3 regions of the Nissabacter archeti genome follow, and region 1 is predicted to be linked to each of the others. Evidence: predicted binding sites of a transcription regulator. Region 1 holds the regulator's gene; each other region holds the start of a gene.

Region 1 (3,278 bases):
CAGGCCGAGGGTACTGCCGGTCGCCAGCATCACTCCCACGCGCGCCGCATTGCGCAGTGACATCGATTTCCACGACAGATAGCGGCGCAGCGCCGGCCAGAACGGCAGGCGGTTCTGGGCCGCCATCAGATCACGGCGGTAAAGCGGGCGCTGGGTCTGCAACAGGCGGGCGATACGGCTGAAGTGGTAATAGCAGAAGCGGCCGACCGGGTTGTCCTGGTAACGGTTGGCGAGCTTCTCCAGCGCCTGCAGCTCTTTGTCCATCGCGAACGGCCCGGGGCGGCGATGGTAGAGGATGTCGTCCGCCACCATCCGCAGCCGCTGGGCGATCACTTCCGCATTGCGGCGGATTATCGCTTCTGCCTGGCTCTGCGCCACCAGCTTCTGCACCTCTTCCGGCTGATGGAGGCTGACGGTAATGTGCTCTTGCAGATCCAGCGCCACCTGGAAGGTGCGGAACAGCTGTTTATTGTGCGGGTTATTTTCACTGGAAAGCATGTGCAGCTGCTGGTAGCTCTGGACGATAAGCTCCATCACTTTCTGCTGGCGTTTCAGCAGCGGCGGCAGCGCGGTTTCCGGGTCAGTATGCTGGGTCAGCAGGCTGTATTTCGCCTCCAGATATTCCCCCAGTTCACGGTAGAGCAGGCTTAAGTTTTCGCGCATCGGCTGCTCTTTCCACAGGCGGAACCAGCCCCAGGTAAACAGCCCGTACCAGACTGTCCCGAGCACAAACAGGCCCGGTGCCTGCCACAGCGGTGCCGTCCCGGCCATGCTCAGGGTGAAAATGGCCGCCACCAGGGTACCGTTCAGCAGGCGGCCGTGCAGCGGGCTTATCTCCCCGGTCACGCCGAGCAGCAGCGCCAGCGTCAGCATGATCAGCGGCAGCGGCCAGTGGGCATAGAGCAGCAGCAATTGCAGCACGAGGCTGCACACCGCGAACAGGGTGCCGCCGATGGCCAGCCGTTTGAAGTAACGTTTGTGCGGGGTATCGAGGCCGGCGATGTTGCAGCAGGCAGGGACCAGGGAGAACAGCAGGCCGGTTTGCAGCTGGCCGAACAGCAGGGCAATCGCCGCCGGCAGACAAAGTACCAGCGTTTGTCTGAGCGCGTAATTGACCTCAGGATGGTAGATAAGCCTACGCCACATGGGTGCTCACAAAGACAACGGCGCAGCGCGGGCGGGCCGCGTATGCGCCGTTTTTACGAGAGGTTAACGGGTGCCGTAAACGACAATCGTCTTACCGTGGGCGGAGATCAGGTTCTGATCTTCCAGCATTTTTAGGATACGGCCAACCGTTTCGCGGGAGCATCCCACAATCTGGCCAATTTCCTGACGGGTGATTTTGATCTGCATACCATCCGGGTGCGTCATGGCATCCGGCTGCTTGGCCAGGTTCAGCAAGGTTTGCGCGATCCGGCCGGTCACGTCCAGGAACGCTAAATTGCCGACTTTCTCTGACGTGACCTGCAGGCGGCGCGCCATCTGCGAGGAGAGGCGCATCAGAATATCCGGGTTAACCTGGATCAGCTGACGGAATTTTTTGTAGGAAATCTCCGCCACTTCACAGGCTGTTTTGGCGCGTACCCACGCGCTGCGCTCCTGGCCCTCTTCGAACAGGCCAAGTTCACCGATGAAATCCCCCTGGTTGAGGTAAGAGAGGATCATCTCTTTGCCCTCTTCATCTTTAATCAGCACGGCGACCGAGCCTTTTACGATGTAGTAGAGCGTTTCGGCTTTTTCACCCTGGTGAATCAGCGTACTTTTGGAAGGGTATTTATGAATATGACAATGAGACAGGAACCATTCGAGAGTAGGGTCTGTTTGCGGTTTGCCGAGAACCATTTGCTTTTATCCTCTGTTGTAATCGCTGCCCAAAATCACAGGGCTCAGAGTTCCCTGTACGGCGTTCTTAAAAAGAGATGCATTATTGTAGAGTATTAACTGTCTGATAATGTTGCAAGGTAACGGCCAAAAAGGAACCATCGGGCAGCCCCGCCGCTCCGTTAAAAACCTGACCTTGCTCCATACAGAACATTTTGTTTCGGGTTTGTTTTATCACAGCCAGAACCGGGTGTCTTCTGTTGTCTCGCTTCAGCATGATGAAGATCGGCCTGATTGCCTGTTTTAGTACGGCAAGGTAGGCTGTTTTAAGAAAATAACCGGAGAATGACGTATGCAGGCACGGGTTAAGTGGGTTGAAGGGCTGACGTTTATGGGCGAATCCGCCTCAGGCCACCAGGTTCTGATGGACGGCAATGCCGGTGATAAAGCGCCAAGCCCGATGGAAATGGTGCTGATGTCGGTGGGCGGCTGCAGCGCCATTGATGTGGTTTCTATTCTGCAAAAAGGGCGCAATGATGTGCGGGATTGCGAAGTGCGCCTGACGTCGGCGCGCCGTGACGAGGCACCGCGCACCTTTACGGAGATCAATCTGCATTTTGTGGTGACCGGCAAAGGGCTGACGGAGAAAGCCGTGGAGCGTGCGGTGAATCTGTCAGCGGAGAAATACTGCTCCGTCTCGCTGATGCTGGGTAAGGCCGCCGCGGTCACCCACAGTTTTGAAATTATCGCTGTCGGGTAATCTGACCGGGCGGCTCTTGCGCCGCCCGGCCTCAGATGATTTTCTTCCCTTCCAGCAACCGCTGTACCAGCGGCCCCATGATTAACTCCATCGCCAGCCCCATTTTTCCGCCCGGCACCACCAGCGTGTTGATGTGCGAAATAAATGATCCCTGAAGCATCGCCAGCAGGTAAGGGAAGTCGATAGAATCCAGCCCGCGGAAGTGGATCACCACAAAACTCTCGTCCAGGGAGGGGATCGCTTTGGCGGCAAAGGGGTTGGACGTGTCAACAGTGGGCACACGCTGGAAGTTGATGTGGGTGCGGGAGAACTGCGGCGTGATGTAATTGATGTAATCCTCCATCGATCGCACTACCGAATCCATGACCGCTTCACGCGAATGGCCGCGCTCGCTGGTATCGCGGATCAGTTTCTGGATCCACTCCAGGTTCACGATCGGTACCACGCCCACCAGCAGGTCAACATGCTGGGCGACGTCATGCAACTCCGTGACCACGCCGCCGTGCAGCCCCTCATAAAACAGCACGTCCGTCTCTTCCGGCAGCGGGTGCCACGGGGTAAACGTACCCGGCACCTGGTTGTAAGGCACCGCTTCGTCATAGGTGTGCAGGTATTTGCGTGAGCGGCCGGTGCCGTCTTTCCCGTATTGGATAAACGATTGTTCCAGCAGGCCGAAATCATTGGCTTCCGGGCCGAA
Region 2 (3,278 bases), on a different contig from region 1:
GAACTCACCGATATGCCGTAACCCCTGTTACCGGGGCAGAGGCTGCCCCGGCCCCTTTCCGCTGTGCTGAATCATCAAGGAGAGCCCATGAGTACCGCCCTGTTACTGATTGACTTACAAAATGACTTCTGCCCCGGTGGCGCGCTGGCCGTCCAGGAAGGCGATCAGGTGATCGCCGTGGCCAATCAGGCGATCGCCGTGTGCCGCCGCCGCGGCTGGCCGGTCGTCGCGAGCCAGGACTGGCACCCCGCCGCCCATCGCAGTTTTGCCGTGAATTCCGGCCAGGCACCGGGCACGCTGGGCGAACTGAACGGCCTGCCGCAGGTGTGGTGGCCGGTGCACTGTGTGCAGGAGCAGCCGGGTGCCGCATTCCACCCGGATCTGGCGCAGGACGGCATTGATGAGGTGTTCCGCAAAGGGCAAAACCCGGACGTTGACAGCTACAGCGCCTTCTTTGATAACGGCCGCCGCACTGAGACGGAGCTCGACAGCTGGCTGAAAGGGCGCGGCATCACCACGCTGGTGGTGATGGGGCTGGCCACGGACTACTGCGTGAAATACAGCGTGCTGGATGCGCTGGCGCTGGGCTATACCACGTCAGTGATCACCGACGGGTGCCGCGGGGTGAATTTGCAGGAAGATGACAGCCTGGCCGCGTTTGAAGAGATGCAGCAGCATGGCGCACACCTGATCGCCCTGAAGACCTTTGAAATGGGCGCACACTGAGCCACTGCCGGACGCAATAAAAAAGCGCGCCCTTTCCGGTCGCGCTTTTTTTATGTCAGCCTGCTTCAGCAACCCACAGATTACTGCGGCTTCAGGGTCACCAGCGGCGAGGTAATGCCGAATTCCTGCTTCAGCTCCTGCTTGCTTTTCATCACCATCTGGCCCTGGGTATTGATGGTCATATGCTGGGCGTCATGGTTGTGACGCGCCTGATAGAGCATGACTGCCTGTAAACTGTGCGCTTTTTGTGCCTCGGTCAGGGCCACGCCGTCCGGCCATTTGCCGGTCTCCACCGCCTGCTGCAGACGCTGGTAAATTTCCGGGGTCATTACCGCGATCAGCTCATCTATTTCCACAGGATTATTCCTCTTTTTGCTGCGCCAATGAATAATTTGCTGAATCGATTCTATAACCGCAATTTATCAATTAACCTGCGGTTTTTTCGCCGTTTTCACCGTCAATAAAGCTGAGTGAGGCAGAATTGACACAATAGCGCTCACCGGTGGGTTGCGGGCCGTCCGGAAAAACGTGGCCGAGGTGGGCATCACACTGCGCACAACGGATTTCTATCCGGTGCATATTGTGGGAGTAATCATCAATATATTTTATTGAATCATCCCGCACCGGCTCGTAAAAACTCGGCCAGCCACAACCGGAATCATATTTGGAATCGGAGTAAAACAGCGGGGCATTACAGCACAGGCAGTGGTAAATCCCTTCGCGTTTATTGTGCAGCAATTTACCGGTGTAAGGGGCCTCGGTGCCGCGCTCCTGGGTGACGTAGCGCTGTATCTCGTTGAGTTGTACAGGATTTTCTGCGCGTTCAATCTCTTTCGTCATGGTCATGGGTCTCGCGTTGGCGACGTTACAAAATAAATAACGTTTAATTATAACAAAAAATTAACAACCATGCGGATTATTTTGGCCTAAACTTGATGCCATAAAGGCCGCGCTTGACTATTGTGTGACAGCGATCACATATATAGCCCAAGTGGGGTTTAGACAGGGGTTCACCGCCCCCATGTGACCAGAGAGACGGCAGAAAACGGAATGGGTAATAAGCGTACAATTGGTGTTGGCAGCTTTGACTTATAGCAACAATTGACACGATTCCGCTTGACGCTTGATAAGGTTTTTGTAATTTTACAACCAACCTTTTATTCACTAACAAATAGCTGGTGGAATATATGACTATCAAAGTAGGTATCAACGGTTTTGGCCGTATCGGCCGCATTGTTTTCCGTGCTGCTCAGGAACGTTCTGATGTTGAGATCGTCGCAATCAACGACCTGTTGGATGCAGAGTACATGGCTTACATGCTGAAGTATGACTCTACTCATGGTCGTTTCAACGGGACTGTAGAAGTAAAAGACGGTCACCTGGTTGTGAACGGCAAAACCATTCGTTGTACCTCTGAAAAAGATCCGGCTAACCTGAAGTGGGACGAAGTCAACGTCGACGTGGTGGCTGAAGCGACCGGTATCTTCCTGACTGACGAAACCGCGCGTAAACACATCACCGCCGGTGCCAAGAAAGTCGTGCTGACCGGCCCGTCCAAAGACAACACCCCGATGTTCGTGATGGGCGTGAACCACAAGTCTTACGAAGGTCAGGACATCGTTTCCAACGCATCCTGCACCACCAACTGCCTGGCACCGCTGGCGAAAGTCATCAACGACAACTTCGGTATCGTTGAAGCGCTGATGACCACCGTTCACGCGACCACCGCCACCCAGAAAACCGTTGACGGCCCGTCCCACAAAGACTGGCGCGGCGGCCGCGGCGCATCTCAGAACATCATCCCATCCTCTACCGGTGCAGCTAAAGCGGTAGGTAAAGTGATCCCTGAGCTGAACGGCAAACTGACCGGTATGGCGTTCCGCGTTCCGACCACCAACGTGTCTGTGGTTGACCTTACTGCCCGTCTGGAAAAACCAGCGACCTATCAGCAAATCTGTGACGCGATCAAAGCGGCTGCAGAAGGCGAGCTGAAAGGCGTTCTGGGTTACACCGAAGACGAAGTGGTGTCCACTGACTTCAACGGCGAAAAACTGACTTCCGTGTTCGACGCGAAAGCCGGTATCGCCCTGAACGACAACTTTGTGAAACTGGTTTCCTGGTACGACAACGAAACCGGCTACTCCAACAAAGTTCTGGACCTGATTGCCCACATCTCTAAATAAGTGCGCATCAGAGCAGAGTAAGAAAAGGCGACGCTGAGTCGCCTTTTTTATTGGGTGCAGTTTCCACACCGGGCATTTTCCTGTTAAGAAGGCCACGATCATGAATGAGAATATTTTTACCCTTCCCGTGACACAACAGATTACCCCTACCCTCAGCGAACGCCAGATTGGCCAGTTACCGGTCATTGTGGTGGATCACCCGGCCTGCCGTGCCGCCATTACCCTGCAGGGCGCACACCTGCTGGCGTGGCAGCCTGCCGGGGAACAGCCGGTCATCTGGCTCAGCGGCAACACCGCGTATGACCCAGGCACCGCCATCCGCGGGGGGGTGCCGATCTGCTGGCCGTGGTTCGGCCCGGCGGGTACGCC
Region 3 (3,278 bases), on a different contig from region 1:
AAATGGCTATGTAATGGGGCCATTTTCTCTGTTACGCCGGCACAAATATTTGATGCTAATACCCGGCTGCATGAAGCTATTGCCGCCTGTTCAGGCAACATGTTTATCCTTGACTCATTACGGCGTTTAAACCGTGTGCGCCGTCTGATGGAGTATACGAAAGCTGTGGACCGTGATCAGGCCCTGCGCCGCTGTAAAGAGCATCTGGTTTTGATCGGATTGCTACTTGAAGACGATAGAGAGGCTGCTTCCGACTATATGCGTATGCACCTTTCAGATGCTTCCCGCGAGAAACAGGCAAAATAAAAAGCCCGGACATAGTCCGGGATTTTTTGATGTGGCCAGTATGGTCAGTACATCAGATGCAACAGGATCAGGGCGACAGCCACAGTGATACCTCCACCGATACGCGTAGCAATCTGCGCGAATGGCATAAGGCGCATGCGGTTACTCGCTGTCAAAATAGCGATATCGCCCGCACCGCCCATCCCGCTGTGGGTACTGGTAACAATGGCTGCTTCAACGGGATAGAGGTTGACGAAGCGGGCAGTAAAGAAACCGCCTGTTACCATTGCCAGCACCGTTGACACGATGGTAATCAGGTTTGCCGGCGCGAAGCCCGCAATTAGACTCTCCCATGGTGTTAGAATTAAGCTGAAAGTGAACAAAATCGGGAAAGCCATCGCTGTCAGTGCAAACTTGTAGACTACAGCTGAGCCCGCCTGAATGCGTGGGGAAATCAGATGGCACAGCATCAGCAATACTGCCAGGAACAGCATGACGACAGGCGCGGGCCACTTCAGCAGGTCATGCATTAATACGCCTACCAGATAGAGCATGACCGCCACGATGGCAGCGGCAGCAACGGCACGAATATCACAGCCCTTCTCTGCCTTTGACTGTTTGCCCAGCAGGTCTTCAGCGCCCGGCTGCAGCACACCGTTACCGCTTAAATGGGGCAGTCTATTACCAAGGTTCGCCAGCAGGCCGGCAAGAATAACCGCGGTCAGGTTGCCGACCATGATGGCAGGCATCACTTTCGCCAGCATTTCACCCTGGTCAAGCCCAAGTATTTGCGAATATCCAATCGTCAGTGGGATAGCGCCTTCACCGACTCCGCCAGCCATAATAGGCACCACGATATAGAAAAATGTGTGCTCTATGTCGATACCCAACAACACACCAACGCCGGTCCCGACAATTCCAGCACAGAGTGTGCCTACGGCAAGTGGGGCGAAGATTTTCAGAAAGCCTTTAATCAACAATGAGCGGTCCATACTCAGGATCGAACCCACAATGACAGCAGCGATGAACAGGTTGAGAATTTTACTGGTTTTGAAGAATTCACCCACGCTGTCGGTCATTGGCTGAGGGATCCAGCCTAAGTACCCCAAAAGAGAGGGAACGAAGGTTACCAGCACCGCACCGCCGCCAATATTTCTCAAGAGAGGCAAACGATTACCAATTTCACCTAAGGTAAAGGCGAATGTTGCCGCAATGGCAATGACCATTGCCAGCTCCCTGGTTATCCCATTGATAGCCGTAAAGCTGATCATCAGAATAACCATGACGATGTAGACAGGTAAGGGAATGATGCCAATGTCGAAGTCCATGAGTTTCCACCAGGTTTTCACCCAGCCCGGCTGATTTTCTATGTCCTTTCCTGAGGCTTTATCTTTGCTTTCAGTAATGTTGACCATCGTCTTTCTCTGCGTTGATTCCAGACCTGGTGTTACATCTGGATGAGTAAGAGGTAGGGAATTATCCAAGGAGTCATTTACGAATTTTTAACATGAGCAACATCAATCTAGCCCTTTGCGGTTCTTTGGATCAACAAAATACCATTATGGTTAACACCTATTTTCTTCAGATGTGATCAGACCCACACATCACGTCCAGCGTCATAATTCCATGTATTTGGCAGGATTAATGAGCTGCAAACAAACACCCACCCGGATGGCGCTGCACGCTAAACTCTTTGCGGTTTATCCGCGCCCTTTCTGTCGCGAAGCGGGTTTGTCTGGCCCGGCGCAGAGCATGGCTGGACTGCTTATTGAGATGAACAATACCGCTACATTATCGGCAAAGCCGCACTGACAGAATTTACTGGCATGTCGAACGCGCAGCGGAAAAGTGGGGAACAGGCAAGCATCTCCGGCTCAAAAGAGCAGTTAAAACGGCTTTTCGGCGAACAAGCCTCTGCACCCTTACACGTTTTTTATCAAAGAACGGACAGAGGATGACAAGACAGGCAATGTGCCGATAGACGCGGGTTGTGATGACTGATCCGGCAGCGGGCGGCGTCATATTATTTCGCTGGCGGGCAGTGAATTCAGCCAGACAGGGCCTGGCCTTTTATCGGGTATGGTGGCTTCATCCCTGCGTGCTGTTACGGCGTTGCTGTATATGCGCCAAAGCTGAAAAAAGAGATGAGGCTATACTCATAGCCTCATTTTCGTTGTGCTGGGACAGCGCGTATTCGCTATTTCCCACGCTCACTATAAAGCACGCCACCGCGCGCTTTATCGCTGGCTTTGGTCTCGACGATCGACACCACCACGCGATCGCGCTCTACGCCGAAACTCTCCACTACGGCCTCGGTGATCTTCACCATCAGGGTTTTCTTCTGCTCGGCAGAACGGCCCTCTACCGCATAAACTACAATCTCAGGCATTCTCTTATCCTCTTTCTTTAATAATATGCTCCGCCGCACACGGCGATTCGCGCGGCGGAGGCGGAAAGCTCGGCGACGTCACGGCGAATGATCATCACCTAAACGCGCAGCCGAGCTGCCAGCGCTGCGGGGCTAAGGTAGGATTCGTCGCCGGCGCGTCGAAACTATATTGATGCCGTTCTACCGGGATCATGGCGTCACACCGGTACGATGCCGAGCAGCATCGCCGCCAGCAGCGCGCTGACGCTCAGGATCCATACTTTGATCATTGAATGACGGATATGCTCGTCCACGCGCAAATTGAGCAGACTCAGGCCAAGATAGGTCGCGGGAATGACCGGGCTAAGCAGCAAACCAATCTGCTCGGTGATCAGCATGGCGATAGTGACGTGCAGAGGCGAGACATTGAAGTTCTGGCCCAGCCCTACCGCCAGCGGCAGCAGAGCGAAATAGAACGCGTCGGAGCCAATGAGGATCACCACCGGTACGCTAAAAGCCGCCAAAACAAGATAGAGATAAGGGCCGAGGCTGTCAGGAAATATCGCCGCCAGCTCATTGACCAACACCTTAATGATGCCGGTATTTTGCAGTATGCCGACAAAAA

Evidence for each region. Region 1 encodes CRP, which controls carbon source genes, mostly activating them, when cyclic AMP is high. Its sites were predicted from a motif close to ATGTGANNNNNNTCACAT; they were not measured.
Region 2: a site for CRP is predicted at 1,689-1,706, ahead of msrB (peptide-methionine (R)-S-oxide reductase MsrB). Genes of this name have one in related genera too.
Region 3: a site for CRP is predicted at 1,871-1,888, ahead of JK232_RS17975 (2-hydroxycarboxylate transporter family protein). Genes of this name have one in related genera too.

Annotation. Positions count from the first base shown of each region.
Region 1 is NZ_JAERKB010000002.1:345,908-349,185, forward strand. It holds gene JK232_RS04290 (YccS/YhfK family putative transporter) at 1-1,146, opposite strand, end outside; gene crp (cAMP-activated global transcriptional regulator CRP) at 1,210-1,842, opposite strand; gene JK232_RS04300 (OsmC family protein) at 2,174-2,581, shown strand; gene JK232_RS04305 (phosphoribulokinase) at 2,613-3,278, opposite strand, start outside.
Region 2 is NZ_JAERKB010000014.1:46,736-50,013, reverse strand. It holds gene ansA (asparaginase) at 1-21, shown strand, start outside; gene pncA (bifunctional nicotinamidase/pyrazinamidase) at 88-726, shown strand; gene JK232_RS18540 (YeaC family protein) at 807-1,082, opposite strand; gene msrB (peptide-methionine (R)-S-oxide reductase MsrB) at 1,153-1,566, opposite strand; gene gapA (glyceraldehyde-3-phosphate dehydrogenase) at 1,914-2,909, shown strand; gene JK232_RS18525 (D-hexose-6-phosphate mutarotase) at 3,010-3,278, shown strand, end outside.
Region 3 is NZ_JAERKB010000013.1:99,800-103,077, reverse strand. It holds gene JK232_RS17980 (GntR family transcriptional regulator) at 1-306, shown strand, start outside; gene JK232_RS17975 (2-hydroxycarboxylate transporter family protein) at 351-1,700, opposite strand; partial or broken gene JK232_RS17970 (tautomerase family protein) at 2,483-2,725, opposite strand; gene JK232_RS17965 (SLC13 family permease) at 2,872-3,278, opposite strand, start outside.